One region of the Saccharopolyspora sp. NPDC050642 genome, then DNA from elsewhere that is predicted to be linked to it. Evidence: riboswitches for the same ligand, from Rfam matches in the RefSeq annotation. Region 1 holds a riboswitch; each other region holds the start of a gene.
The links. Region 1 has a riboswitch for cobalamin ahead of AB0H93_RS02130 (hypothetical protein). Riboswitches for the same ligand answer to the same signal wherever they lie in the genome.
Positions count from the first base shown of each region.

Region 2: another riboswitch for cobalamin. It lies ahead of AB0H93_RS24160 (nickel transporter); the one in region 1 lies ahead of AB0H93_RS02130 (hypothetical protein).
Region 3: another riboswitch for cobalamin. It lies ahead of AB0H93_RS24250 (putative cobaltochelatase); the one in region 1 lies ahead of AB0H93_RS02130 (hypothetical protein).
Region 4: another riboswitch for cobalamin. It lies ahead of AB0H93_RS27435 (ribonucleoside-diphosphate reductase subunit alpha); the one in region 1 lies ahead of AB0H93_RS02130 (hypothetical protein).

Region 1 covers NZ_JBFAIN010000001.1:453,098-460,466, forward strand. The annotation lists gene AB0H93_RS02105 (sensor histidine kinase) at 1-1,059, opposite strand, end outside; gene AB0H93_RS02110 (DUF6223 family protein) at 1,313-1,690, shown strand; gene AB0H93_RS02115 (MarR family transcriptional regulator) at 1,825-2,355, shown strand; gene AB0H93_RS02120 (ATP-binding cassette domain-containing protein) at 2,282-3,085, shown strand; gene AB0H93_RS02125 (ABC transporter permease) at 3,045-3,866, shown strand; cobalamin riboswitch at 3,964-4,153, shown strand; gene AB0H93_RS02130 (hypothetical protein) at 4,402-5,196, shown strand; partial or broken gene AB0H93_RS02135 (pyridoxal-phosphate dependent enzyme) at 5,247-5,486, shown strand; gene AB0H93_RS02140 (MFS transporter) at 5,504-6,763, shown strand; gene AB0H93_RS02145 (ABC transporter substrate-binding protein) at 6,812-7,369, shown strand, end outside.
Region 2 covers NZ_JBFAIN010000016.1:87,628-94,996, forward strand. The annotation lists gene cobN (cobaltochelatase subunit CobN) at 1-903, shown strand, start outside; gene cobA (uroporphyrinogen-III C-methyltransferase) at 1,008-2,231, opposite strand; gene AB0H93_RS24160 (nickel transporter) at 2,377-3,432, opposite strand; cobalamin riboswitch at 3,510-3,634, opposite strand; gene AB0H93_RS24165 (DUF1876 domain-containing protein) at 3,897-4,166, shown strand; gene AB0H93_RS24170 (LysR substrate-binding domain-containing protein) at 4,217-5,071, opposite strand; gene AB0H93_RS24175 (DMT family transporter) at 5,163-6,080, shown strand; gene AB0H93_RS24180 (response regulator transcription factor) at 6,315-6,953, opposite strand; gene AB0H93_RS24185 (sensor histidine kinase) at 6,905-7,369, opposite strand, start outside.
Region 3 covers NZ_JBFAIN010000016.1:107,800-115,168, reverse strand. The annotation lists gene AB0H93_RS24260 (MFS transporter) at 1-885, shown strand, start outside; gene AB0H93_RS24255 (sugar phosphate isomerase/epimerase) at 1,015-1,875, shown strand; cobalamin riboswitch at 2,048-2,172, shown strand; gene AB0H93_RS24250 (putative cobaltochelatase) at 2,227-4,245, shown strand; gene AB0H93_RS24245 (MFS transporter) at 4,397-5,572, opposite strand; gene AB0H93_RS24240 (hypothetical protein) at 5,794-6,198, shown strand; gene AB0H93_RS24235 (DUF3558 family protein) at 6,228-6,749, shown strand; gene AB0H93_RS24230 (hypothetical protein) at 6,793-7,369, shown strand, end outside.
Region 4 covers NZ_JBFAIN010000021.1:4,084-11,452, reverse strand. The annotation lists gene AB0H93_RS27460 (helix-turn-helix domain-containing protein) at 1-156, opposite strand, end outside; gene AB0H93_RS27455 (DUF5134 domain-containing protein) at 373-912, shown strand; gene AB0H93_RS27450 (alpha-ketoglutarate-dependent dioxygenase AlkB) at 923-1,570, opposite strand; gene AB0H93_RS27445 (ABC transporter substrate-binding protein) at 1,707-2,648, shown strand; gene AB0H93_RS27440 (glycoside hydrolase family 3 C-terminal domain-containing protein) at 2,679-5,048, opposite strand; cobalamin riboswitch at 5,166-5,380, shown strand; gene AB0H93_RS27435 (ribonucleoside-diphosphate reductase subunit alpha) at 5,490-7,369, shown strand, end outside.

The sequences.
Region 1 (7,369 bases):
TGCGGCCATGCCTGCTCGTTCTCGTCCGCCCTCATCCGCCACGCGGACCTCCAAGGTGTCGGCGTCGTGGTCCAGCGCGATCGCGACCCGGGTCGGGCCGACGTGGCGAATCACGTTGGTGATCGATTCCTGCACGATCCGGTACACGGCGCTGCCCACCGCGCTGGGGACCTCCGGCGGCGAACTCACCGCTAGTTCCACTTCGAGCCCGGCCTCCCGCGCCTTGGCGGTGAGCTCATCGATCTGCCCGAGGCCGGGGTGCGGGACGCGGCCGTCGCCGTCGTCGCGGAGGACCCCGAGGATGGTCCGCATCTCCTGCAGCGCCCGGGCGCTGGTCCGCTCGATGGCCTCCAAGGTCTCGCGTGCTCGCTCCGGCCGTTTGTCGAGCACGTGCGCGGTGACTCCGGACTGGACATTGATGATGGCGATGGCGTGCGCGACCGTGTCGTGGACCTCCCGCGCGATCCTGAGCCGTTCCTCGTCGACCCGGGCCCGCGCTTCCTCCTCGCGAGTTCGTTCCGCCAGCTCGGCACGCGCCAGCGCCTCGGCCGCGATGAACCTCCGCGAGCGGACGCTCTCGCCGAGCGCCGCACTCATGACCGACGCACCGATGCGGAAGAACACCCAGCCGATGGCCGCCGGTGGTTCGACGTCGGCGGCAGCGATCAGCCAGCACGCGGCCAGGACCGCGATCCCGGCGCCGGTGATCACCAGCGAGCGGCGTCCGTCGCCGAGGGAGGCGAGCGTGTAGGTGGCGACGAAGAGTCCGAGCCATCCAGGCCCGTCCGGGAAATCGAGGGCGTAGTAGGCCGCGCTGGCGAGTGCGGTCGCGCCGAACACCGCGACGGGCCAACGGCGGCGCACGGCCACGACCACGCCACCGGCGATCAGCAGGACGTATCCCAGGTGCCCGAGGTCGGAGAGGGGGCGCAGCACCGATTCGGGATCGCGGGCGGCGCGGGATGCGGTGCCCTGGACCTGCATCGCGGTGATGAACAACGCCAGCAACAAGTCCTGCGCCCAGGCGGGCAGGCGGAAGAACTCGACGCGGTCCGGCATGTCGCGATCATAGGGTTCCCGGCCGGGAAACCACTCCGCCCGGCTGCGCGGCCGGCTACGTCGAGGAGCGCGGTCCCGAGCGGGCCAGCTACGCCGAACTCCGTATCCGTCGCCGCCTGCCGACGGAGGACGTCCGGACCTCGAGGCGCAACGATCGTTCGCAGCCAATCGACGAAAGCCTCCACCGGCAACGCGTCGTCGACCGACCGCGACCGGTGCACGTGCTGCCGGCGACCGACCGAAGGGATCCCCGATGTCCGTCATCCTCCTACCCGCCACGCACGTCGCCGCCGCCATCGGCGGTTACGACCTCGGCGCGGGGCGGACCGTGCCCACCACGGCCGCCGTGATCGGTCTGGTCAGCGCGGTCCTCGGCGGGCTGGCCCTGGCGCGGTCCGCGAAGCGCACCAGCGCGGGCAACCGGCGAGCCGGGGCCGTCGCAGCCCTGCTGCTGGGGCCGATCAGCGCGATCGTCGGCGGGCTGCACGGGGCCAATTCCGCGGGCGGTCTCGGCACCGGCAATGGGCTGGCCGGGGCGATCGTGGCCGTGCTGCTCGGCGTGCTCGGCACGGTCCTCGGCGGACTGGCCCTGGCCTGCTCCCGCCGACCTGGACGTGGTGCCGCATCGTGACGGCCGCCCGGTTCCTCCCCGCCGCGGGCACCGACCGCGGCGGGATTGTTCCCCTGTGGCACGGGGATTCGCTCCTGTACCTCGCGCCTCTCGGTGATCCGCCGATACCTCGCAATGAGAGGTAGCTTTGTCAGGTGGGCGATGTGGATTCCCGGGCCGTCGCCGACGAGCTGACGACCGTGATCTCGACCCTGCGGCGGGTCGTGCGGCGCAGCCTTCGCGCCGAATTGCCGATGCCGGACCTGCGCGGCGCGCAGGTCGAACTGCTCCAGGTCGTCGAGCAGCAGCCGGGCGTCAGCGTGGCCGGTGCCGCGTTCCGGCTGCGCATGGCGGCGAACTCCGCGAGCACCCTGGTCAACCAGCTCACCCGGGTCGGCCTGCTGCGTCGCGAGACCGATCCGGCCGATCGCCGCGCGGTCCGGCTGCACCTGACCGACGCCGCCACGCACCGGGTCGCCGCCTGGCGGCAGGCGCGGACCCGCCTGGTCGGCGACGCCCTCGCCGAGCTGTCCGCGGCGGATCAGAACGCGGTCGCCGATGCCCTGCACGGGTTGCGCGCATTGGTCCTCGCGTTGGAAGGAGGTGGCGCCGATGACCGAGGTTGCGGTGCGGTGCCGGGGCCTGCGGCAGTCGTTCGGCGAGCAGGTCGCGGTCGACGGGATTGACCTGGACGTCCGGACCGGCGAGGTGTTCGGGCTGCTGGGGCCCAACGGCGCGGGCAAGACCACCACGATCCGGGCGATCACCACGCTGCTGCCCACCGCGGCGGGCGCGGTCGAGATCTTCGGGGTCGACGCGGCACGCCACAAGCTGGCGGCACGCCGGCTGATCGGCTATGTACCGCAACAGCTTTCGGCCGACGGGTCGCTGACCGGGTGGGAGAACGTCACGCTGTTCGCCCGCCTCTTCGACGTCCCGCGTGCGCAGCGGCGCTCCGCGGTGCGCACGGCGCTGGCCGCTGTCGGGCTCACCACCGTCGCCGAACGCTTGGCCGGCACTTACTCCGGCGGCATGGTGCGCCGCCTCGAACTCGCGCAGGCGCTGGTCAGCGGGCCAAAGCTGCTGGTGCTGGACGAGCCGACGATCGGTCTGGACCCCATCGGCCGGGAGGGCGTGTGGGACCGGATCGCCCAGATCCGCGCCGAGACCGGGATGACCGTGCTGGTCACGACACACTACATGGACGAGGCCGACCAGCACTGCGAGCGACTCGCCCTGATGCACCGCGGGCGGATCCGGGCGCGGGGAACCCCCGCCGAGCTCAAGGCGGCCGTGGGACCGGACGCCACGCTGGACGACGTCTTCCGGACGATCACCGATGACACCTTCGAGGAAACGGGAGAAGGGATGCGAGATGTCCGCGCGACTCGACGCACCTCCGGCCGCCTCAGTTGAACCGGTGCGGCGCAGCCCGCCGGGCCTGGTGGCGGCGCGGGTGGCGGCGATGTGCCTGGTGGAGCTGCAGAAGTTGCGGCACGACCGGGCCGAGCTGCTCACCAGGGCCGTGCAGCCCGCGCTGTGGCTGCTGATCTTCGGCCAGGTGTTCACCGCGCTGCGCGCGATCCCCACCGGCAACGTCCCCTACCTCGACTTCCTCGCGCCGGGCATCCTCGCGCAGTCGGCGCTGTTCATCGCGATCTTCTACGGCATCCAGATCATCTGGGAGCGGGATGCGGGAGTGCTGGCGAAGCTGCTGGTCACGCCCACGCCGCGAGTCGCCCTGGTGACCGGCAAGGCGTTCGCCGCCGGGGTGCGCGCGCTGGTGCAGGCGCTCGTGGTGCTGGTGCTGGCGGCGCTGCTCGGCGTCGGCCTCACCGCGAACCCGGTGAACCTGCTCGCGATGGGCGCCGTGGTGGTCCTCGGTTCGGCCTTCTTCTGCTGCCTGTCCATCACGATCGCCGGGCTGGTGCTGTCCCGGGACCGGCTGATGGGCATCGGGCAGGCGATCACCATGCCGCTGTTCTTCGCCTCCAACGCCCTGTACCCGGTCGACCTGATGCCGGGGTGGCTGAAGGCGGTCAACTACGCGAACCCGCTCGGCTACGAGGTCGACGCCCTGCGCGGACTGCTGATCGGCACGCCCGCGCACCTGGCGCTGGACTTCGGCGTCCTGGTCGTCGCCGCCGGCGTCATGATCGGCATCGCGGCCGCCCTGCTCGGGCGCTTGGCGCGCTGAGCGAATGTCCACCGAGGACCGCGCAAGCAGCTGCAGGGGCCGGCATTCGCCCCCGGCACCGAGGTGATCTTGCCTGGCGCGTCTTGACACCCGGCCCGTCGGGTGCAAGCGTCAGCGTCGATGTTCATGCGACGGCGAGCAGGAAGCCGGTGTGAATCCGGCACGGTCCCGCCACTGTGAATGGGGAGCTACCGCCACCGATGCCACTGCCGCACCTAGCGGTGGGAAGGCGCGCGGGTAGCGATGATCCACGAGTCAGGAGACTGACGCCGTCGTACCGATTCGTACGGGGTCGCGGAGCCCCGGAGGAGGTACTGAAGGTGCAGCACCGCACCGCGCGCGTCGTCGCCACCCGCCCCTGCCACCGCACCCGGCCCGACCGGGCCCGATCCCGCAAGGCATTCCGGACCAGCAGGTAGGAAGCACGAACTACGCCCCGTTCGTCCGCTGACACCTGCGTGGAGACACCTTGCTTCCCCCTGGCAACTCCGCGTGCCCCGCAACGCATGCGGCGCTGCGTTCGCAGATCGAACGCGTGCGCGCTGCGGACCCGGCCCACCCCGACGAGGCACGCGTGGACAACGCGACCGCCTCCGTCGCATTCATGACCGTCCAAAGTGCACACCACGCCGGAAGGTCCGCCGGCTACCGCAATTCCGTGCTCAGCGTGCGGGTCGGCAGCGCGGTCGGCTCGTGCGCCGTGGAGCCCGGCGAGCTCGACTCCCTGGCGATGCACGACCTGGTGGGCAGCGCCGTCGCCGACCTGCTGGCGCATCCCGAACCCGCCGTCCGGGTCGCCGTGCTCGACGCCTACCTGGCGTCGCTGACTCCGCACGACGAACACCCGCGATCCCGCACGGTGCACGTCCCGCCGGGCACGTCGCTGTCGAAGTCGATGACCCGCGCACGCGCCGTGGCCGGGCTCGTTCCGCCGGCCGGCGGGCGCGTCGCGGTGATCGGCGTCGTGAACTCCCTGCTCGCCGCCCTTCGCGAGCGCGGTCTTCGCCCGGTTCCCTGCGATCTGAAGGGCGGGCGCACCGAGTGGGGCGAGCCGATCGTCCGGGACCACCGGGAGGCGATCGCCGGATCGCAGGCCGTGCTGGCCTCCGGAATGGTGCTCGGCAACGGCACGTTCGACGAGATCGCGGGGCTGTGCCGCGAACGCGGGCTGCCGCTGGTGATGTTCGCGCAGACCGGGAGCGCGGTGCTCCGCGAGATGGTCGGCACCGAGGTGCACGCGCTGTCCGCGGAGCCGTACCCGTTCTTCTGGCTGACCGGCGGCCACACCGAGATCCACCTGCACACCGCCGACCCGGGCGAGCTGCCGTGACCGCCACCTGGACGTCCTGGACCGACGGCGGCCCGACGTGCCGTTCCGCGCTGGAACTCATCGGCAACACCCCGGTGCTGCGCATCGGGACGCCGCTCGCCCATCCCCACCCCGGTTTCTGGGCGAAGCTCGAAGGATTCGCCCCGGGCGGCATGAAGGCCCGGGCCGCCCTGTCCCTGATCCAGAGCGCCCGGCGGCGCGGCGAGCTGCGGCCCGGCGCCGCGATCGTCGAGTCGAGCAGCGGAACGCTCGCGATCGGCCTGGCCTGCGTCGGTTCCGGATGCCCGGTGTGCGAGGAGGGGGTGCGATGACCCGGGACGGATTCCGGCGGCTGTCGCCCGCCGCGCGGCTGCTGGTGGTCAACCAGTTCGGCATCAACGTCGGCTTCTACATGCTGCTGCCGTTCCTCGCCGCCCACATGGCCGGCCTCGGGTACGGCGCGGCGGTGATCGGGCTGGTCCTCGGCATCCGAAACCTCAGCCAGCAGGGCATGTTCCTGGCCGGCGGGACCGCCTCGGACCGGCTCGGGTGCCGGCCGATGATCATCGCCGGGTCCGCGTTGCGGGTGGCCTCCTTCGGGCTCTTCGGCGTGTTCACGTCGTTGCCCGGGCTGGTCGCCGCCGCCGTGCTCACCGGCCTGGCCGGCGCCCTGTTCAACCCCGCCGTGCGCACCTACCTCATGCACGAGGCCAGCGATCGGCGCGCGGAGGCCTTCGCGGTGTTCAACGTCTTCGCGCACGCCGGAACTCTCGTCGGGCCGTTGCTGGGCGCCGCGTTGCTCGCCGTCGACTTCCGGCTGATCGCGCTGGTGGCGTGCATCGCCTTCGCGGTGCTGACGGTCACCCAGATCATCGTGCTGCCGCGACAGGAACGCAGCCCGCAGCAGCGCAGCGTTCTCGGGAGCTGGCGCGAGGTCTTCGCCAACCGGCGCTTCCTGCTGTTCACCCTGGCGCTGTCGGCGTACTTCGGGCTCTACAACCAGCTCTACCTGATGCTGCCGCTGGAGGCGCAGCGGGTTTCCGGGCTCACCGAGGCCGTGGCCGCCGTGTTCGTCGTGTCGACCGTGGTCGGCATCGCGTTGCAGGTCCGGATCACGCAGTGGTGCCGGAGGCGGTGGAGCGCGGGACGGGCGGTGTCGATCGGGCTGGCGTGCATGGGCGCGTCCTTCCTGCCAGTGCTGCTGAGCAGCCCGCTGCTCGACGCGCCCGCGGCGGGCGAGCCGGACTGGGGCGCGATCGCGCTCGCGTGCGTTCCGGTGCTGCTGACGACCGTCGTGTTCACGATCGGCATGGCGATCACCAATCCGTTCGCGATGGAACTGCTGCCGATCGTCGGCAGCGAGCGGCTGGCGGGCACCTACTACGGCTTCTACTACCTGGTGTCGAGCCTCGTCGCGGCGGCGGTGAGCTGGGTCGTCGGCGCGCTGGTGGACATCTCCGGCGAGGCGCCGATCCGGTGGTTGCCGTGGCTGGCCCTGCTCGGGGTGGGGCTGCTCGGCGGGGCCGGTGCCGCGCTGCTGGAACGACGAGGACTGCTCAGCCGGGCGGACGATGCGGCGCGGAGTTGAGGGAGATTTCAGCATGGTCTTGCGGTGTCAGCCTTCTAGGAACTGCGAATGTCCACTGAGGAAGGAGGCGCGAAGGTGACCGGCGTCAGTCGACGGAAGCTGTTCAAGGGGGCGTTGGGGGCGCTCGCGGTCGCGTCGCTGACCGCTTGCGGTGGCGCGGGCGGCTCGAACGGACGGCTGCGGGTGGCGTTCCCGACGTCGGGCGCGAAGGAATCGCTCGACCCGCACACCAGCTCGCTGTTCGTCGACCAGGCGAGGGCGAAAGCACTGTTCGACACGCTGGTCGGCTACGCCGACGACATGAGCGTCGTGCCGCGCCTGGCCGAATCGTGGGAACCGGACGCGACCGGGACGCGGTGGCTGATCCGGTTGCGCAGCGCCCGGTTCCACGACAACAGGCCGGTCACCGCCGACGACGTCCTCTACAGCTACCGCCGCGTCGCCGACCCCGCCACCGCATCGCCGGCGCGGTGGCAGTTCGCCACCGTCGACTTCAGCGCCAGCCGCGCGCGCTCGGCCGGCGAGCTGGAACTCGTGCTGCGGGCCCCGAACTTCGAGTTCCCCTCGGCGTGGGGCGCGCCCGCGACCGAGATCGTGCCCGCCGGG
Region 2 (7,369 bases), on a different contig from region 1:
GTCACGGTCCGCATCAGCGGTTTCTTCCGGGACGCCTTCCCGCACGTGGTCGCGCTCCTCGACGACGCCGTGCGCCTGGTCGCCGCCCTCGACGAGCCGGACGAGCAGAACTTCGTGCGGGCGCACGCGCGCGCCGACCTCGCCGAGCACGGCGACGAGCGGCGCGCCACGATGCGGATCTTCGGCTCCAAGCCGGGCGCGTACGGCGCGGGGATCCTGCCGCTGATCGACAGCCGGAACTGGCGCGACGACGCCGACCTGGCCGAGGTGTACGCGGTGTGGGGCGGCTTCGCCTACGGGCGCGAGCTGGACGGCGAGCCGGCCCGCGCCGACATGGAGAGCGCCTACAAGCGGATCTCCGTGGCGGCGAAGAACACCGACACGCGCGAGCACGACATCGCCGACTCCGACGACTACTTCCAGTACCACGGCGGCATGATCGCCACGGTCCGCGCGCTCACCGGCAAGGCCCCGGCGGCCTACATCGGCGACAGCACGCGCCCCGACTCGATCCGCACCCGGTCCCTGACCGAGGAGACGTCGCGGGTGTTCCGGGCCCGCGTCGTCAACCCGCGGTGGCTGGCGGCGATGCGCCGCCACGGCTACAAGGGCGCGTTCGAGCTGGCGGCGACGGTGGACTACCTGTTCGGCTACGACGCCACGACCGGCGTCGTGGCCGACTGGATGTACGAGAAGCTCGCCGAGACCTACGTGCTGGACGAGGAGAACCAGCGGTTCCTCACCGAGTCCAACCCGTGGGCGCTGCACGGCATCACCGAGCGGCTGCTGGAGGCCGCCAACCGGCAGATGTGGCAGGAGCCGGACCCGGACACCTTGCAGGCGCTGCAGGACGTCTACCTGCAGACCGAGGGTGATCTGGAGGACGGGCCCGGCCAGCGCTGACAACCGGTCCGGGGCGGGCCACGAGACCCCGCCCGGAACCGGCTTCCCGCAATTTCCATTGAAACCGGATCCGCAGTTTCAATTGAAACTGCGGGGCTCCGGCACTACCGGCGCGACTCCGGAGCGAGGTCCGCCACCGGACCGACGACGATCACCGCGGGCGGCTTGATCTCCGCGTCCCGCACGGCGTCGGCGACCTCGCCGAGCGTGGTGCGGAGCGTCTGCTGGTTGCGCGTGGTGCCTTCCTGCACCACCGCGACCGGCGACTTCGGGTCGCGGCCGTGCTCGATCAGGACGGCCGCGAACTCCCGGATCCGCTTGACCGCCATCATCAGCACCAGGGTGCCGCGCAGCCGGCCCAGCGTCGGCCAGTCCACCAACGACTGCTCGTCGTGCGGCCCGACGTGCCCGGACACGACCACGACCTCGTGCGCGACGCCGCGGTGGGTCACCGGCACGTCGGCCGCGGCGGGAGCCGCGAAAGCGCTGGTGATCCCGGGAACCGCGGTCACCGCGACCCCGGCCTCGACGCACGCCAGCAGCTCCTCGAACCCGCGCCCGAACAGGTACGGGTCGCCGCCCTTGAGCCGGACCACGAACTTGCCGGCCTTGGCGTGCTCGATCAGCAGCGAGTTGATGACGTCCTGGTTGGCCGCCCGCCCGTAGGGGATCTTCGAGGCGTCCACCACCTCCACGTGCGGGCCGAGCTCTTCGAGCAGCTCGCGCGGCGCCAGGCGGTCGGTGATCACCACGTCCGCGCGGCCCAGCAGCTGGCGCCCGCGGACCGTGATCAGGTCCGGGTCGCCCGGGCCGCCGCCCACGAGCGCGACGCCCGGCGCCGGCGGCTCGGACCGCTCGTCGACAACACCGGTGCGCAACGCCTCCACGAGCCCGTCCCGCACGGCGGCGGAACGCCGGTGGTCGCCGCCCGCCAGCACCCCGAGCAGCAGCCCGCCGTGCTGGGCCACCGCGGGCGTGACGGCGGTCCCCTGCGAGGCGTCGTCGGCGCGGACGCAGAAGATGCGGCGCTGCTCGGCTTCGGCCGCGACCGCGGCGTTCACCTCGGCCCCGGTCGCGCACGCCACGACGTACCAAGCACCTTCCAGGTCGCCGTCGGCGTAGGGGCGCCGGTGCCACGTCAGGTCGCCCGCCTCGGCCATCGCCTCGACGGCCGGGGTCGCCTCCGGCGCGATCACGTCGACCAGCGCACCGGAGTTGATCAGGCGCGGGACCCGGCGCTGCGCGACGGTGCCCGCGCCGACGACGACCACCCGCTTCCCGGCGAGGTCGAGCCCGGCGAAGTAGTGCTGTTCAGTGTGCTTGGTCATGTCCGTAGTCCATGTCGGCTCCGCCCCGGCGAACTCGCCGGGGCCTTGTGCACGGGGGCGCAGCCACGCGGTAGGCCACCTCGTCGTGGCTCACGATCACCGGCCTGACCGCGGGGCGCCACCTGGCACAGCCGGTGGACGCCGGTCACGCGCGTTCCGCGTCGTCGCCGCGGGCGGCGACTTTCCACCAGAGCGCGGCGCCGCCCCATACTGCCATGAAAGCGGCCAGCGTCAGATAGCCGAGCAGCTCGAAGTGGTCGCCGATGGCCGCGACGGGCTCCGCGAAGGACGCGCCGAGCTCCTGGAGCAACCCGGCGAGGACGACCAGCGCGACGACCGCGGCGAGCACCACCGTCAGCGCGGTGGTCGTCACGTTCACCCACAACCGCCGCAGCGGCCGCGCCAGCGACCACGTGTAGGCCCGGGACATCAACATGCCGTCCACGCTGTCCACTGTGCACATTCCGGCGGCGAACAGCAGCGGCAGGCTCAGCACGGCGATCGCTGACAGGTGCTCGGTCGGGGAGACCATGGCGAGCACGGTGATCTCGGTGGCGGTCTGCATGCCGAGCCCGAACAGCAGACCGATGCCGAACAGGTGCCAGGAGCGGGCCACGTTGCGCATCCGCCCCCGCAGCACCCGGGCGAGCAGGCCGCGCCGCCCGAGCACCAGCTCGACCTCGGCCTCGTCGACCGCGCCGCGGCGGGCGCGGCGCAGCAGCCGCAGGGCATCGCGCAGCACCAGCGCGTTGAGCACGGCCAGTGCGGTCAGGACCGCGATCACGATCAGGTCCACCGCCGTGGCGATCCGCACGCCGGCCTCCTCGGCCCACTGCTGCGCGGCGGGCCCGGCGATGAAAGCGACCGCGACGGCGAGGAAGAGCACGACGCTGGCGTGCCCGAGGGCGAACCACATGCCGGTCGACACCGGTCGCCTGCCGCGCTGCATCAGCAGCCGCGTGGCGTCGTCGATCACCGCGACGTGGTCGGCGTCGAACCCGTGGCGCAATCCGAGCAGGTACGCGGTCACGCCCGCGGCGGCCAGCCCTCCCGCGGCGCCGAAATCCTGCTGCTGCAGCAGGTACGCGCCCCAACCCGCCAGGTGGAGCACTCCGACGGCGGCCAGCACGACCGCTGCTTTCCGGCGCTCGATGGCGCCCCAACCGGCCTGCGGCCGACTCTCTTCGGCATCCCGAGACATGGGATATCCGACCTCCTGGGTTTCCCGCCCGAGGGGCTCGGTGTCCGCACGCCGCGGCGCGGCGCGGGGCCGGCGCGCAGTCTCCTGACTCCCGGATCGATGCGGCACCCCGGCCTTCCAGCTGCACGCAGCCGTGGCAACGAGTGGGGCCCACTCCCCGGTCACAGTGGCGGGACCGTCCCGGATTCGCACCGGGTTCCTGCACTGTCGGCGGCCGTATCCTTGCCTGCCCCGCGACCCGAGGTCAAACCCCGGGTGAAGTCGATCACGGCGGGACGCGCCGCACCTCGTTTGGCGACGAGGGCCGGTTGGGTACGTCGCGCGTACCGGTCTGCGCGGCCGACCGGGGCGACCCGGATGGGTGAACACCGGTCTTCCGCTGCTCCGGTCGGCCAGCGCATGCTTGGGCTACGGCGACCTCAAGGGCCTGCGGGAACGCGGGCCGACGGGTACAGGAGGCGACCATGAACGAGACCCACACCATCACGCTGAACCTCCAGGTCGTGGAGGCGGGCGCGAAGACCACCGCCGACGTCGGGTTCACCACCCCCAGCGGTCAGGCGCTGCACGGGCACGGCACCGCGCGCCGCCACCCGGACGACCCGGAGGTACCGCAGATCGGCGACGAGATCGCGATCGCCCGCGCCCTGTTCGAACTGGCGCACAAGCTGCTGGACAACGCGGCCAGCGACATCGGCGAGCGCCTGCACCGCCGCGTGCACCTGCCCGCCTGACGCGCAGCCGGGGGCGTCTCCGATCCGTCGGGGGCGCCCTCCGGCATGTCTCACGAATGCGCTTCGACCACCTCGCGCGCCGTCTTCGCGACGAGATCCGCGAGGTCGTCGTCGAGCCCGGGGCGGGCCCGGACCCGCAGCGGCGCGGAATCCAGCTGCGGGAGGTCGTCGCGCACCACCAGCCCTTCCAGGCGCGGCTTCGCCGAGGGCAGCAGCGTGACGCCGAGGCCGGACCGCGCGGCCGCGAGCACCCCGGCCAGATCGGCGGCCTCGCACACCAGGTCCGGATGCCGGCCGATCCCGGTCACCGCGTCGACCGCGAGCCGCCGCATGATGCAGGGCTCGTCGAAGACGACCATCGGCAGCGGCTCGCCGGGGCCCGGCGGCGCCCAGTCCGGTGCCGCGTACCAGTCCATCCGGAGCCGGCCCGCGTCCCGGCTCCGCCCGCCGACCGACAGGTCGATCAGCAGGGCGATGTCGATGCTGCCGCGGTCCACCGCTTCCGCGAGCCGCGCCGTCCGGTCCAGCCGGAACCGCACCTCGAACGCCGGGAAGGCGGCTCGCATCCGGGTCGCCAGCTCGGGGAGCAGCCGGTCGGCGGCGTGCTCGGTGGAGCCGAAGACGAGCGTGCGGCGTTCCTCCGCGCCGAGCCGGCGCAGCGCCTCGTCGTGCGCGCCGAGGATGCGCCGCGCCTCCGCCAGCAGGAGCTCTCCGGAAGCGGTGAACTTGGCCTGCCGCCCCTCCCGGACCACCAGCTTCCGGTCCAGCACCCGCTCCAGCTTGCGCAGGTGCTGGCTGACCGCGGACTGGGTCAGGCAGAGCGCCGCGGCGGCCCGGTGGAACCCGCCGCAGTCGGCGACCGCGACCATGCTGCGCAACGCGACGATGTCCAGCACTGCACTCATGCGGCCACCCTAACCGATCAGCAATCGAAATCGATCGCGATTACTTATCGTCGTTGGACGCGGCCGGGCCGGGCGGGCGAGGCTTGGGATCATGAAGGGCACCCGCTCGATCCCGCTGCCGCTGGCGGCGCCGATCGTCGTCATCTGGGCCAGCGGATTCCCCACCGGGAAGCTGGGCGTCGGCGCCGCTCCCCCGTTCCTCCTGACCTCCGTGCGGCTCGCGCTGGCCGCGGCGGTGTTCGCGGCGATCGCGGTCTGCTCCCGCGCGGCCTGGCCCAGCGGCAAGCGGTTCGGGCACACCGCCGTCGCCGGAATCCTCACCAGCGGGGCGCAGTTCGCCGGGTGCTACGGCGGGATGGCCGTCGGGGTCCCGGCATCGGTGACGGCGCTGGTGCTCGCCATGAACCCGGTGCTCACCGCGGCGCTCGCGGCCGGATTCCTGGGCGAGCGGCTGAGCCGGGTCCGCATGGTCGGGCTCGTCCTCGGCGTGGCCGCCGTCGTCGTCACGCTCGGCGGCCAGGTGCTCGCCGACGGCGCGGTGAACCCGGGAATCCTGCTCACCCTGCTGGGGTTGCTCGGTTTCTCCGCGGGCGGGCTCTACCAGCAGCGGTACTGCGCCGGGGTCGACGTCCGGGCCGGTGGCGCCGTGCAGTCGGGCGCGGCGGCGCTGGCGGTCGGCGTGATCGCGGTGTTCGAGCAGGGCCACGTCGCGCACTGGGGGCAGGCGACCGCGGTGCTGTTGTGGCTGGTCCTGGCGGGATCGGTGGCCGGAACCGCGTTCTACCTGCGGGCGATCGCGGTCGGCGGCGCGAGCCGGACGAGCGCCCTGTTCTGCATCGTCCCGCCCGTGTCCGCCCTGCTGTCCTGGCCGATCCTGGGCGAAACGCCGTCCCTCACCGCCGTGCTGGGAATGGCCCTGGGAGCCGTGGCGTGCGTGCTCGGCACCAGGCCCGACCCGGCCCGCGAGCCCAAGCCCCGAGGACTCGCAGAGGCGCGCGCCGCGGCGTGAAAGTTCTGGATCGACATAGAGGCTGTGTTGTTCGAGTCGGCATTTGCTTTGAAGCGGCGCAGCCGCTTAGCCCACCCTCACAACCGGCACCGCCGCGGGTTCTCAGAGGTCTTCTCGCGAGGACAGCCCCGACGTGGTGAATTGGTCATTCATGATGTCGGGGATCCCACAGCGAGAAGATCTCTGAGGTTCCGCTACTTGCACCGCCACGCAAAACGAGCCTGGAAATAGTTTTCACTGCTTGAGGTATTCCAGCACTGCCAGCACTCTGCGGTTGGTGTCGTCCGACGTCTCCAGGCCCAGCTTCCCGAAGATGCTCGCGATGTTCTTGCTCACCGCGCCTTCGCTGATGAACAGCTGCCCGGCGATCGCCGCGTTCGAGCGCCCTTCGGCCATCAGCGACAGCACCTCGCGCTCCCGCTCCGTCAGCCGCTCCAGCGGGGTGGTCCGCCGGGCGACCAGCGCGGAGATCACCTCCGGGTCCATCGCGGTGCCGCCGGCGGCGACCCGGCGCACCGCGTCGATGAACTGCTCCGCGTTGAACACCCGGTCCTTGAGCAGGTAGCCGATCCCGCCGGTGCCGTCGGCCAGGAGTTCGCGGGCGTAGAGCTGCTCGACGTGCTGGGACAGCACCAGCACCGGCAACCCCGGGATCTCGCGCCGGGCGACCAGCGCGGCCCGCAGCCCCTCGTCGGTCTGGGTGGGCGGCAGCCGCACGTCGACCACCGCCACGTCCGGCCGGTGCTCCAGCAGCGCCCGCTCCAGCTCGGGACCGGTCTCCACGGCGGCGACGATCTCGCAGCCGTGCGCGGCGAGCAGGGTGGTCAGGCCGTCTCGGAGGAGGAAGAGGTCTTCTGCGAGGACAACGCGCACGGGATCTCCATCGTCGCCAGGGTCGGACCGCCGGGCGGGCTGCTGAGGTGCAATGTTCCGTCGAACGTACCGAGCCTGCGCCGGATTCCCCGCAGCCCGCTGCCGCAGTCCGGGTCGGCCCCGCCCGAGCCGTCGTCGGTCACGACGATCCGCAGCGACTCCCGCCGGTAACCCAGCTCGACGCGGATCTCCTCCGCCCCGGCGTGCTTGAGCGCGTTCGTGACCAGCTCCCGGGTCGCGAAGTAGGCCGCGGACTCCACCGCGGACGGGCATCGCCCGGACAGGTCCGCCGACACCTCGATCCGCACGCTCAGGTCGAGGGCCAGCGCGCGCACGGCATCGACGAGGCCGCGCTCGGCGAGCACCGGCGGGCGGATTCCTCGCACCAGGGCGCGGAGTTCGGAGAGGGTCTGGCC
Region 3 (7,369 bases), on a different contig from region 1:
CCGCTGTTCGGCTACGCGTTCCTGGTCTGGATCACCGCCAGCACCCGGACGCAGCGGCTGGGCACCGCGGCCGGCTGGTTCTGGTTCGCCTACAGCGCCGGCTTCGCCGCGCTCGGCCCGCAGCTGGCCAACATCGCGATTCCGCTGATCGGCCAGCTGAACACGCTGTGGCTCGGGCTGGTGGTGATCGTCGCCGGGGCGCTGCTGATGCTGCTGGTGCGCGATCCGAACGGGGACCGGCCGACCTCGGCGGTCGACGAGAAGCCGCTGCGCAGCCTGCTGGCCGGGCTGACGATCCTGTGGGAGCGGCCGCGGATGACCGCGGGCATGTTGGTGCGGATGATCAACAGCATCCCGCAGTACGGATTCATCGTCTTCATGCCGATCTTCTACACGCGCGAGCTCGGCTTCACGCTGTCGCAGTGGCTGACGGTCTCCTCGGTGATGTTCGTCAGCAACATCTTCTTCAACCTGGTCAGCGGAATCCTCGGTGACCGCTTCGGGTTCGCCGTGGTGGTGCGGTGGATGGGCGGGATCGGCTGCGCCGTGACCACGCTGCTGTTCCACTACCTGCCGCTGGCCACGCACAGCTTCTCGATCGCGCTGATCACCTCCGTGCTCTACGGCGCGACGCTGGCCGGGTTCGTGCCGATGTCCGCGCTGATGCCGACCATGGCGCCGGACCGCCGGGGCGCGGCGATGGCGGCGCTGAACCTGGGGGCCGGGCTGGCCACCGCGGTCGGCCCGGCGATCGTCGGGATCGCCCTGCCGCTGTTCGGCGTCGGCGGCGTGATGTGGGTGTTCGCGCTGCTCTACGTGCTCGCCGCGGGGCTGACGCTGGTGCTGAAGGTGCCGAGCCCGGAAGCCGCCCCGGTGCGGGCCTGAAAACGGGCGTTCGCGCGGGCAGGTGGCCGTGAGTGGTTTGTGTCGCAATAGCAGCACAAACCACTCACGGCACCTCGCCCGGCCGTTCGCCCGAGTTGAAAACCCATGCAGGACAACGAGGAGCTACGAATGAACCTGATCGGAATCCACGCGGGCGTCTGGGTCGGCGGCTGGAGCCCCGAGGAGACGCGGCTGGCGCTGAGCAAGGCCAAGGAGACCGGCTACGACCTGATCGAGCTCACCGCGACCGACTTCTCCACCATCGACACCGAGCTGGTGCGCCGGTTGCTCGACGAGCACGGACTGGCGTCCTCGGCGTCGCTCGGGCTGACCTTCGACGCCGACGTCAACAACGACGACCCGGCGGTCGTGCAGCGCGGCCGGGACCGGCTGGGCGGCGCGCTCGAACTGGTGCACAGCATCGGGTCGAAGTACCTGATCGGCGCCCTGTACTCGACGCTCGGCAAGTACCCGGCGGCCGCGACGCCGCAGGCGCGGGCCAACGCCGTCGCCGCCATCCGCGACCTGGCCGCGCAGGCCGCGGAGCTCGGCATCACGCTCGGCCTGGAGATCCTCAACCGCTACGAGACGAACCTGCTCAACACCACCCGGCAGGCCCTGGCGTTCCTGGACGACGTCGGCGCCGACAACGTCACCATCCACCTCGACACGTACCACATGAACATCGAAGAACCCGACTTCGTGCGGCCCGTGCAGGAGGCCGGGGACCGGCTCGGGTACGTGCACATCGGGGAGAGCCACCGCGGCTACCTGGGATCCGGCACGATCGACTTCCCGGCGTTCTTCCGCGCGCTGGTGGACATCGGCTACACCGGGCCGATCACCTTCGAGAGCTTCTCCTCGGCCGTGGTGGACCCCGCGCTGTCGGACACCCTCGCGGTGTGGCGGAACCTGTGGGACGACAACGAGGACCTGGCCCGCCACGCGCACCGCTACATCACCGACGGGCTGCACGCCGCCCGCCGGTGACAGTTGACGGCGATTTCTGCGGTCTGGGTGCGGGCGGGGTGGCGCTTTCGCGCGAGAACGCCACCCCGCGGGCCCCGGCCGCAGTGGTGCTGGTCTCGTCGCCGCCGCGGCCGGTTGGTCCGCCGGGCCGGTTCTGCGACGATGCACCTTGATCCGAATGCAAGGGGTGCGCCAGGAAGCCGGTGGGAATCCGGCACGGTCGGCGCCACTGTGACCGGGGAGCGGCCCTCCCTCGCGAGCCACCGGGGAGACCTGGGAAGGCCGGAGGGGCGCGGTGATCCGGGAGTCAGGACACTGCCGCCCCTTGTTCCCGCCACCGGGGCGTCCGAACCCCGAGGAAGGAACACCGGCATGACCGCTGCCCCGCGCTTCCCCTTCTCCGCCGTCGTCGGCCACGACGACCTCCGGCTGGCGCTGCTGCTCAACGCCGTGCACCCGGCCATCGGCGGCGTGCTCGTCCGAGGGGAGAAGGGCACGGCGAAGTCGACCGTGGTGCGTGCGCTGGCGTCGCTGTTGCCGCCGCTCGACGTGATCACGGGCTGCCGCTTCGGCTGCGCCCCGCAGGCCGCCGACCCGCAGTGCCCGGACGGCCCGCACGGCTCCGAAGCCGCGCAACGACCCGCCCAGCTCGTCGAACTCCCCGTCGGCGCCACCGAAGACCGGTTGATCGGCTCGCTCGACCTGGAACGCGCCCTGACCGAAGGGGTCCGCGCCTTCCAGCCCGGCCTGCTCGCCGCCGCGCACCGGGGCGTGCTCTACGTCGACGAGGTGAACCTGCTGCACGACCACCTCGTGGACCTCCTGCTGGACGCCGCGGCGATGGGCCGCGCGCACGTCGAGCGGGAAGGCGTTTCGGTCTCGCACGCGGCGTCGTTCCTGCTGGTGGGCACCATGAACCCGGAGGAGGGCGAGCTGCGCCCGCAGCTGCTCGACCGGTTCGGCCTCACCGTGCACGTCGCCGCGTCGCGGGACGTGGCGACCCGGACCGAGGTGGTGCGCCGCCGCCTGGCGTTCGAGGCCGACCCGGCCGGGTTCGCCGAGAGGTGGGCCGACGCCGACGCCGAACTGGCCGAGCGGATCGCCGCCGCCCGCTCGCGGGTGGACTCGGTCGCCCTCCCCGACGCCGAGCTCCGCCGGATCTCCGCGCTGTGCGCGTCCTTCGACGTCGACGGCATGCGAGCCGACCTCGTGCTGGCGCGCACCGCCACCGCGCACGCGGCCTGGCGCGGCGCCGAGGCGGTCGCCGAGGAGGACGTCGAGGCGGCGGCCCGGCTCGCGCTGCCGCACCGGCGCCGCCGCGACCCGTTCGACGAGCCCGGCATCGACGAGGACCAGCTCCAACAGGCCCTGTCCGAGGCGGCGGAGCACGCCGACGACGGCGACGACGAACCGCCGGAAGGCCCGGACGGCGGCGGTCAGCCGCCGGAAGGGCCCGAAGGACCCACCGGTCCGGACGGCGGAGCCGACGGCTCGGAGGAGCGCAGCGACGACCGGGCGCCCGCGGAGCGGCCGCCGGCGGCGCCGGCGCCGGCTTTTCAGGCGCGGCTGCTGGAGGTGCCGGGGCTCGGCGACGGCGCGCCGGGGCGGCGGTCGCGGTCCCGGGCGCGGAGCGGCCGGACGACGCGGGCATCCACTGTGGAGGGTCACGGCATCCACCTGGCGGCCACGCTGGCCGCCGCGGCGCCGCACCAGGTCGCGCGCGGGCGCAGCGGCCCCGGGCTGGTGCTGCGCGGCGACGACCTGCGGCGCGCCATCCGGGAGGGGCGCGAGGGGAACCTGGTGCTGTTCGCAGTGGACGCGTCGGGATCGATGGCCGCGCGGGAGCGGATGTCGGCGGTCAGCGGCGCCGTCCTGTCGCTGCTGCGGGACGCCTACCAGCGGCGCGACAAGGTCGGCGTGGTCACCTTCCGCGGCGACTCAGCGGAACTCGCGCTGCCGCCGACGTCCTCTGTGGACATCGCGGCCGCACGGATGCGGCGGCTGCGCACCGGTGGCCGCACGCCGCTGGCCGACGGGCTGCTGCGCGTGCACCGGGTGGTGCAGACCGAGCGGATGCGGGACCCGCAGCGGCGGGCCCTGGTCGTGCTGCTGACCGACGGAAAGGCCACCGTGCCGCTGGATTCCGGGCTCACCGGGCGGATTCGCACACGGCGCGCCGTCGATGACGCGCTGCGCTCGGCGGGCCTGCTCGCCGAGGCGGGCGTCGCGTCCGTCGTGGTGGACTGCGAGAACGGTCCGGTCCGGCTCGGCCTGGCCGGCCGGCTCGGGGCCGCGCTGGGCGGTCCCTGCCTGCGGCTGGAGGAGCTGTCCGCGGACAACGTCGCCGGCGTCGTCCGCGCGGTCCGGGACGAGCGCCCCCGCGCCGCTTGATCTCGTTTTGATTACGAGATCCGACGTTCCGTCTTCTGGCCCACCCGACCGATTGGTACGGTGACGCAGTCCACCTGACCCCCAGGGGTGGACCCGCAAGATGCCCCCGCGCTCCCGGTAACCCCCAGGCCGGTCGAGTGCGGGGGCTCTTTTAATCGCCCCTAACGCCGACCGAGGGCGCGACGACGCGGGTTTGGTAGCGGTGGCGGCAGGCCGCCGCCACGATCAGCAGCGGAACCGCCGTGGCGGCGGCGATCCCGAAGATCAAGCCGTACGAGCCGCGCTCCGCGAAATACCCGGCCGCCGCCGATGCGGCCGCGCTGCCCAGGAACAACGCCGACGCGAACAACGCCACGGCGGTGCCCCTGGCCTCCGGGGCCACCGAGGTCACCCAGGTCTGCAACGACGAGTGCATGAACGACCAACCGCCGCCGAGCAGCAACGCCGTGACCACCACGGTCGCGATGCTCGCGGTGGCCGTCACGACCAGGTAGCCGACGAACATCGACGTGCCGCCGATCGCGATCAGCTGCCAGACCGCCAAGCGCCGCCCCAACACCTTTACCAGCCGGGAGAACACCCACACGCCGACGCCGTAAGCGGCGGTGGCGAGCCCGGCCACCGCGACGTCCACGCCCTCGTGGACCAGCGCCGACGCCAGGAACGTCATGGTGCCCAGCAACACCGCACCCTCGACGAACACCAACCCGAAGACCAGCAGCGCCCAGCGATTCGTCAGCACCGCCATCAGGTGGCTGCGCACGCCCTGGGCCTGAGCGCGCTCCGGCTCCGGCAGCTTGCGGAGCAGGACGACGCACACCGCGGCGCAGACAGCGGGTAGCGCGAAAACCGCGCGCCAGTCCAGAAAACCGGCCAGCAGTCCACCGACTGCGGTCGCCAGCGCCGTGCCCATCGCCGAGGCCGCCATCAGATCCGAAAGCGCGCCCTGCCGGTGTTCCTGCGGCACGGTGTCGCCGACGTAGGTCAGCGACGCGGGGACGACGGCCCCCATGCACGCGCCGGTGACCACGCGCGCCACGACCAGCGCGGTCAGGTTCGGCGCCAGCGCGGAAACCACCCCGCCCGCCGCGGCGGCGAGCATCGTGCCGCGCATGACCGGCAGCCGGCCGAAGCGGTCCGACAGCAAACCCCACAGCGGCTGGGACAGGCCGTAGGCGAGGAAGTAGCCGCTGGCGACGGCGACCGCCGCGGCCAGCGGCTCTTCCATCGCCAGCGCGATCAGCAGCAGCATCGGGGTGACCGCGAAGCGGTCGAAGTTGGAGATCAGCGCGGCGAAGGACAGCACCAGCGGCGGCCTGGTCGGCATCGGGCGGCTCCTCGCTGACTGGGACGACCGTCCATGTTCGTCGCCTGCACCGTTCCAGAACCCCGTGAGCTCGGCCACCATCGAATCGGTGGCGTTAGGCCATTGGGGGCGATCAAGCGGGTGAGGTATTGCGGATTTGTCTCGTACCGGCGTTCGCGCGCGGGGTGCGGTGCTAGGTTCGGGCGCGCTGCGGGGAAAGACGAACCTTCTGGGGAGAAGCGATGACGGGGTCGATTGGATCGGCGGCGGCCGGGCTCGCCGCCACGAACGACGCCATGCAGGGCATCATCAGCGCGGCCAACAGCGGCGGCTTCCAGGTCACGCCGGAGGCAGGCGACGAGCTGATCAGGGTTTTCCAGGCCTTCCAGGACGGCCCGCTGCTGGAGATACAGAGCGATTTGTTCAACATGATGTACCGGACCCCACTGGGCGATAGCCCGGCAGGTCAGGCTATCGCTGATTTCAACGAACAAGTTGTAGCGGGCGGCGACGGTCGTTCCTATCAAGAACTGATCTTGCAGATGAAAGAACGAGTGCCTCAAGTGATCGAAGCGATCAAGAAGGGCATTCAAGCCTACCAGGAAGTCGACGAGGGCAACGCTGGCAACGTTGGCGTGCGGGATTGAGAACGGGGATTGCTCAGGTGCGTAGGTCGTTGACGAAGTCTGTGATCGCCGGAGCGCTCGCGCTGTTGGCGATGGGTGTCGCGGGCTGTGGATCGTCGGGCACTGGCGGAACCGGCGACGGTTCAGGAGAAACCGGCGAGAGCGCATCGCCGACGAGCAATGCGGCAGCAGCCATCGATCCCTGCGAGATGTTGAAGTCGGCCGATACGGCAAAGCTGGGCGTCAAAGGTCCTGGCACGCCCAAGCGCTACGCGGGTGCTCCTGGCTGTGATTTCAAGCTTGCTGTAGGCGGCATTTCCGTGGTGGTGAACAGCGACAAGTCGGTGGACGAACTGAACCTCACCGGTGGCAAGGTCGATGCCGTCTCTGTCGCAGGTGTGGACGGCAAGCGCGTCCGCGAGCTCGTCGGTCCAGGAGACTGCGGGGTGTTCTTCCCCCTATCTCCAAAGGAATCCATTGCGATTAACGCCACCGCGCGTGACACCGAAGCGGCGTGCCAGGCGACGCAGGAGGCTGCGCCGTTGGTGCTTGCGAATCTTCCGAAGAACTGAAGCATTTGCGTAGAACTTAAAAAGGTAAATCAAGGGGGAAGTCATGACGTCGCCACCGGGTGGTGGGTCGGAATACATCGCCGATCACGAGCACTCCGCGTACGAGCAGGGGAAGCAGGAGTACGCGGGCGCGTCCAACGTGCCGATCATCGGCAATGTGCTGACGGACGTGTTGTCGAAGGCCAAGGCCACGGCGGAAGCGTCGAAGTACGGGCAGGAGCAGGCCGAGGCCCTGTCGGTCGACCAGGAGCTTCGCGAGAAGCCCGGTTCGCTGGGGAACACGCACTACCTGTCGTTCGAGCACAAGGAGATGGACCGGTTCGTCCGGGAGAACTTCGACCCCACTGCGGTGCACGACGTCGGCCGCGTCTACCACGGCCACGGGGCGAAGTTCCTGGAGTTCGCCGAGCAGATCCGGCAGGCCGCGACGAAGACGGAGCACACCTGGCAGGGCGAGGCCGGTGACGCCATGCGGAAGCACGTCACGCAGCTGGCCGACCACATGTCGCACTCCGGCAGCGCCGCTCAGCTCACCGCCAACCAGGTCGGCATGCAGGCCGAAGCCGCGGAGCGGGCGCGGAACTCGATGCCCGAGGTCGTCGAGTTCGACATGAAGCAGG
Region 4 (7,369 bases), on a different contig from region 1:
GGACTCCGACAACGCACCGAACTCGTCGAGCAGGACCGCCGAACAGCCGATGCGCTCGGCCAGCCACCGCAGCAGGCAGCGGACACCATCCGGGCGTCCGGCGCGGCGGAGCAGATCCCGCAGGTCCTCGACACCTGGACGGTGCACGTCCGTCATGCGATCGCCCATCGTGATCGAACTGTCCGTGATCATCCAGCAGAACGCGATCACCCTACCGATGAGTGCCGACACCCGCAGCACGATCGAGGGGCCGGGCCCGCAGCATCCGCGGGCACAGGAGTGCACGGCAGATCTAGACCTCGGCCGGTCGGCTCGCGAACAATCGACCACGGGCAGTCGCCAAGCGAGCGCTGAACGTCGCGGAAGGTGGACATGATCGACCTCCTGATCACCGGCGCGGTCATCGCGGTGACAGCCGCTTCCCTCGCCCGCCTCTTCTTCCGGCGCACCAGCGTGGACGTGGTGCACGCGCTGATGGGCGTCGGCATGGTTGCGATGCTCGTGCTCCCAGTGCTTCCGGCGGCTGTTTGGGCGGCACTGTTCGTCGCCTGCGCGGGCTGGATGGGCATGCTCGCACTTCGCCGCCGTCCGGCGGGCACCTACCTGCACCACGCGGTCGGCGGGCTGGCGATGGCGTACATGTTCGCCGCCGCACAGGAACACGAGCCCACCACGCACCTGATTTCGACCACGCACTCTCCCGGGCACGCCCACGGAGCCACGCTGACTGTCGTCGCAACCCAGCCGGCCGGTTTCGCCTTCCCGCTGGTGGCGTGGACACTGGCGGTCTACTACCTGCTCAGCGCGGGCATCGCCGGGACCGATCTGCTGCGCAGCGAGGCAAAACTCGCCACCGCAACGGAGCTGGTGCTGTCCCTGGGCATGGTCTACATGTTCCTCACCATGCTGTGAGCCGCGCTCCTCAGTCCATTCCGGACACTCGGAGGGTGATGTTCAGGCGGCCCGCCGCCATGCCGATCTCCGGTCCCGTGCCCGGGAACGTCTTCGGCACCCCGTGGTAGGCCAGGCGGGACGGGCCGCCGAAGACGAACAGGTCGCCCGAGCACAGCTCCACGTCCGTCCACGGCTTGTTGCGGTTCTCCGCGTTCCCGAAGCGGAAGACGCAACTGTCGCCGAGGCTCAGCGACACCACCGGCTCCCGGCTCCGCTCGTCGCGGTCCTGGTGCATGCCCATCCGCGCGTCGGCGTCGTAGAAGTTGACCAGCGCCACGTCCGGCCGGTAGTCCTCGGCGGCGCGGCCGTAGGCGTCGGCCAGCGCTCTGCGCCCCAGGTCGCCGAGCCAGTCCGGGAACGGCGTGACCGGGGAACCGTCGCCGTCGTCGACCGTTCGCGAGTAGCGGTAGGGATACCAGTGCCAGCCGAGGCACACGGTCCGCACCGACATCACGCCGCCGCTGGGCAGCCGCGCCGATCGCAGGCCCGCCGGCGACCGCGCCCATTCCCGGCACGCGACGACCAGTTCGCGCTGCCGCTCGACGTCCAGCCAGTCGGGCACGTGCACCGCCCCCGGGGCGATCTCGGCCCGCTCGCGCGGGATCAACGAATCCACATCCGCCCCTCTACCACGCCAAGATCATCGCAGCTCGGCGATCTCCGCGTGAGAACGCTCTCAATACTGGTTTCGCTACTCCGTTCAGGTTAGGCTTGCCAAACTTTTGGAGCCAACCGGACAGGCAGGGAGCACCATGTTCCGTCCTCGTCGACTGCTCGCGGTCATCACCGCCGTGCTCGCGCTCGGCACCGCCGCGGCGTGCGGCACGTCGACCCCCGAGCAGTCCCCCGCGCCCCAAGGCACCGAGCGGATCGTCACTCACGCCAAGGGCCAGACCAAGATCACCGGCACCCCGCAGCGGGTGGTCGTGCTGGACACCGGAGAACTCGACGCGGTGCTGGCGCTGGGGGTCAAGCCGATCGGAACCGTGCTGCCGGACGCCAACAAGACGCTGCAGCCGTACCTCGCCGAGAAGGCCGGTGACATCGAGATCGTCGGCACCATCGGCTCGCCCAACCTGGAGAAGATCACCGCGCTCCAGCCGGACCTGATCCTCTCCAGCAAGGTCCGCGACGACCAGAACTACGAGGCGCTGAGCAGGATCGCGCCGACCGTGTTCGCCGAGACCGTCGGCAAGACCTGGAAGCAGAACTTCCTGCTCGACGCCGAGGCACTGGGCAAGAAGGACGAGGCGCAGCGGATCCTCGACGCCTACCAGCAGCGCGCCGCCGACATCGGCAAGCAGGTCGGCGACCCGGCCGCCCGCAAGGTCAGCATGCTGCGGTTCATCCCCGGCGACATCCGCCTGTACGGCAAGGGCTCCTTCATCGGCACGATCCTGGCCGACGCGGGCTTCGGCCGCCCCGACAACCAGCAGATCGAGCAGACCCACACCAAGATCAGCCGCGAGCAGATCTCCCAGGCCGACGGCGACCAGCTGTTCTACGCCGCCTACGGCGAAAGCGCCAAGCAGCAGATGACCGGTGTGGTCGACTCGGTGCAGTGGACGACCCTCAACGCCGTGAAGAACGGCAAGGCCATCGAGGTCCAGGACGACACCTGGTACCTCGGCCTCGGCCCGATCGCCGCCAACCTGGTCCTGGACGACCTGCAGAAGGCCTTCGCCCAGCAGTGACCCGGAGAAGAGCCCGTGGGTCCACCGGACTCACGGGCTCTTCGCTGCGCCGATCCGCAGATCGCCGGCGCTGCGCCCGACGCGCAGCTCGCCCGACCCGGGCTCGACGTCCACCACCACCGACACCTCGGCTCCCGCCTCGGCCTCGGCGACGGCGAACCCCGCCAGCCGCAGCGGCTCCGCGGCGTACACCTGCACCACCTCGCGTCCCGCTCGGTCGCCGGTGTTGCGCAGCTTGACCCGCACGCCCTCGCCTTCGGCGACGGCCTCCAGGTACTCCCAGGTCGTGTACCCGAGCCCGTGTCCGAAGTGGAACGCCGGTGTCACGCCCCGGTCCTCGTACGCGCGGTAGCCGACCAAGGTTCCCTCGGTGTAATGCAGTTCGCCGTCCACCGGCTGCACGCCGGGCAGCGGGACCGGGACGTCGGCGAGCTCGGCGGGGAACGTCGTCGGCAGCCGGCCGCCGGGCTCCGCCTCGCCCAGCAGCACATCGGCCAGCGCGTCCCCGTACTCCTGGCTGCCGAACCAGGTCCACAGCACCGCGGGCACGTCGGCGGCCCACGGCATGAGCACCGGCGAGCCGGCGTTGACCACCACGACGGTGTTCGGATTCGCCGCCACGACCTTGCGGATCAGCTCGTTCTGCGCGCCGGGCAGGTCCAGCGAATCGCGGTCGCGGCCCTCTGTCTCGACCTCGTCGTTGGTGCCGACCACGACCACCGCGACATCGGCGTCCCTGGCGATCGCGAGGGCCGCCGCGAGTTCGCTGGCGTCGTCCCATTCCCGTGCGCGGTGCCCGATTCCGACCGCCACCAGCGCATCGAGGCTCTGCGGGGTGAACTCCACGGTCAGCGCGGCCCGACCGGCGTCGTCCAGGTCCGATTCCACGAGCACCACGTTGAACCGCTGCTCGGGCGGCTCCAGCATGTCGCCCATCGGATCGTCGATCCCGTCCGCGCGCACCACGTCCGCGGCCAGCACCTCCCGGCCCGCGAGTTCGACGCGGAAGCCGCCGGTGCCGTTCACCCCGAACACGTGCTCACCGACGTCGAGCCGGAGGTTCCCCCGCAACCGCAACGACTTCGTCCCGGCAGGCAGCCCGCCGAGCCACAGCAGCCGCTCGGTGCCGCGCAATTCGCTTTCGAGCACCTCGCCGTCGGCACCGAGGTAGTCGACGCGCAGGCCGCTGCCCTCGCCCTCCGGATCGGTGACCTCCGCTCCCGGGATCACGTCCAGCAGCCGCCGGTGCCGGACACCGCGCTGGTACACGACATCCGCGTCCGGCAGCGCCGCCCGCAGCCCGTCCAGCGGCGTCACCACGTGCGGCGGGCTGACGTGCGAGGAGCCGCCGCCCTGCACCGCCGGGATGGTGGCGTTCTCGCCGATCACCGCGACCTTGGCGACCTTCGGGTCGATCGGCAGCAGCGGCGCGTCCGACACGACCTCGTTGCGCAGCAACACGAACCCCTGCGCCGCGAGCCGCCGGATGACCGGCCGGGCCTCCTCCGACGGACCGCCACCGCCGGGCTCGGAGTCCTCGAACGCGCCCACGCGGTCGGCCAGCCGCAGGACGCGCAGGACCTTGTCGTCGAGCACCGACTCGGAAACTCCGCCCTTCTCCACGGCCTTCGCGAGTTTCCCGCCGCTCCAAGGGCTTTTCGGCCCGGGCATCGCCAGGTCGAGGCCGCCGAGCGCCGCCGCCTGGAGCGAACGGGTGGCGAACCAGTCCGACACGAGCACGCCGTCCCACGCCCACTCGCCCTTGAGGATGTCGTTCACCAGCGCGGAATTCTCGGTCATCGTGCTGCCGTTCACCGAGTTGTAGGCGGCCATCAGCACCCACGGCGAAGCCTTCGCGATGATCCTCTCGAACGGCTTGAGGTAGAGGTCGCGCAGCGTCCGCTCGTCGACGATCGCGTCGTAGCTGAGCCGCTCGGTCTCGCTGTCGTTGGCCACGAAGTGCTTCGGCGTCGCGGCCACCCCGCGCGACTGGATGCCCGCGACCACCTCGGCGCCGATCTCGCCGATCAGCAGCGGATCCTCCGAGAAGTTCTCGAAATGCCTTCCGCCGAAAGGACTTCGGTGCACGTTGACGGTCGGCGCCAGCACCACGTGCACGCCCCGGCGGCGCGCCTCGTCGCCGAACATCTCCCCCGCGGTCCGCGCCGCCGCCCGGTCCCACGTCGCCGCCAGCGCGGACGCCACCGGGAACAGCAGCGAGGTGTCGCGCTCGTCCCAGGTCGTTCCGCGCACCCCGTTCGGGCCGTCGGAGAGCACCAGCGACCGCAGCCCGATCTGGGGCATCGGGTGCAGGGTCCAGAAGTCGGCTCCGGTCAGCAGCCGCGCCTTGTCCGCCACGGTCAGCTCCGAGAGCAACGACCGAAGCTTCGCCTCGTCCACCGGGTCCCCTTTCGCCAGCCCCCGGCCGCCCAGTCTCGGCCACCGCGCCCGGACTGTCGACCGGTACCGCGCCACGCCGTTATCTGCCCATGCACGCCTCCCCCGAACCCAACATGTAGTGTGTCGATCGCTGGTGGTTCACCGGAGGCATCCGGTGAGGCAAGAGGGAACCCGGTGCGAATCCGGGACTGCCCCGCAGCGGTGAACGGGAACGAAAGTCGTGACCCGGCTGCCGAACGGCAGCGGGTAGAGCACTGGGCGAACAGCCTGGGAAGCCACGACCACTAGGCCGCCCGTGAGTCCGAAGACCTGCCACCGGTGCACGCGCGAAGCGTGCTGTCCGGGACCTCGAGGGCGGGTCTGCGCGGACGACCAGCGGCTGCCGCCGCGGGTCTCCTCGCGCGCCGTCGTGGTCCGCCGAGCTCGCGAGGGAGAGAGCCCGTGACGGCGACACTCAACGACTGGACCCGCGTGTCCACTGTGGTCCACCAAGCCTGCGCCGGGCTGTCCGGCGTGTCCGCCGAAGCCGTGCTCGACGAGGTGCGGCGCACCGGCTACACCGGCATCAGCGACGACGAGCTCTCGCTGGCCCAGGTCATGGCGGCGCGCACGCTGATCGAGACCGAACCGAACTACTCGCAGGTCACCGCCCGGCTGCTGCTGGACCGGATGCGCCGCGAGGCGCTGAGCTACCTGGGCGAGCCGCAGGAGGCCGACCAGGAGGAGATGCGCGCCCGCTACCCGGAGTACTTCGCCGACTACGTGCGGCGCGGCATCGAGCTGGAGATGCTGGATCCGGAGCTGGGCGCCTTCGACCTGGCGCGGCTGGGCGGCGCGCTGGTGGCGGAACGCGACCTGACCTTCGGTTTCCTCGGGCTGCAGACCCTCTACGACCGGTACTTCCTGCACCACGACGGCACCCGGTTCGAGCTGCCGCAGGCCTTCTTCATGCGGGTCGCGATGGGCCTCGCGCTGCGCGAGGACGACCGCGAGGCGCGGGCCATCGAGTTCTACCACCTGCTCTCGTCGTTCGACTTCATGTGCTCGACGCCGACGCTGTTCAACGCCGGCACCACCCGGCCGCAGCTGTCGTCCTGCTTCCTGACCACTGTGGACGACGACCTGTCCGGCATCTTCCACTCGATCAGCAACAACGCGCTGCTGTCGAAGTACGCCGGCGGGCTGGGCAACGACTGGACGCCGGTGCGCGGCATCGGCGCCCACATCAACGGCACCAACGGCAAGTCGCAGGGCGTGGTGCCGTTCCTGAAGATCGCCAACGACACCGCGGTGGCGGTCAACCAGGGCGGCAAGCGCAAGGGCGCGGTGTGCGCGTACCTGGAGACCTGGCACATCGACGTCGAGGAGTTCCTCGACCTGCGCAAGAACACCGGCGACGACCGCCGCCGCACCCACGACATGAACACCGCGAACTGGGTGCCCGACGAGTTCCTGCGCCGCGTCGAAGCCGACGAGCAGTGGACGCTGTTCTCCCCGGACGAGACCTCTGACCTGCACGACCTCTACGGCAAGGCGTTCGCCGAGCGCTACCGCGCCTACGAGCAGGCCGCCGACCGCGGCGAGATCAAGGTGTTCAAGCGGGTCCGCGCGGTGGAGCTGTGGCGGCGGATGCTGACCATGCTTTTCGAGACCGGCCACCCGTGGATCACCTTCAAGGACCCGTGCAACCTGCGCTCGCCGCAGCAGCACAACGGCGTCGTGCACTCCTCGAACCTGTGCACCGAGATCACCCTGAACACCAGCACCGACGAGGTGGCGGTGTGCAACCTCGGGTCGATCAACCTGGCCCGGCACGTCACGGCCGACGGCATCGATGCCGAGAAGCTGGAGCGCACCACCCGCACCGCCGTGCGGATGCTGGACAACGTCATCGACATCAACTTCTACACGATCCCCGAGGCGCGCCGGTCCAACCTGCGGCACCGGCCGGTCGGGCTGGGGCTGATGGGCTTCGCGGACGCGCTGTTCGTGCAGCGCATCCCGGTGTCGTCGGATGCGGCGGTGGAGTTCGCCGACCGCAGCATGGAGCAGATCAGCTACCACGCCATCGCCGCGTCGAGCGCGCTGGCGGCCGAGCGGGGCCGCTACGAGTCCTTCGACGGTTCGCTGTGGAGCCGCGGCATCCTGCCGATCGACTCGCTCGAACTGCTCGCCGAGGCCCGCGACGGCGACGTCGACCTGGACCGGTCGTCCACGCTGGACTGGGAGGCGCTGCGGGCGCGGGTGGTGCGCGATGGCATGCGCAACTCCAACGTGATGGCCATCGCGCCGACCGCCACGATCTCCAACATCTGCGGCGT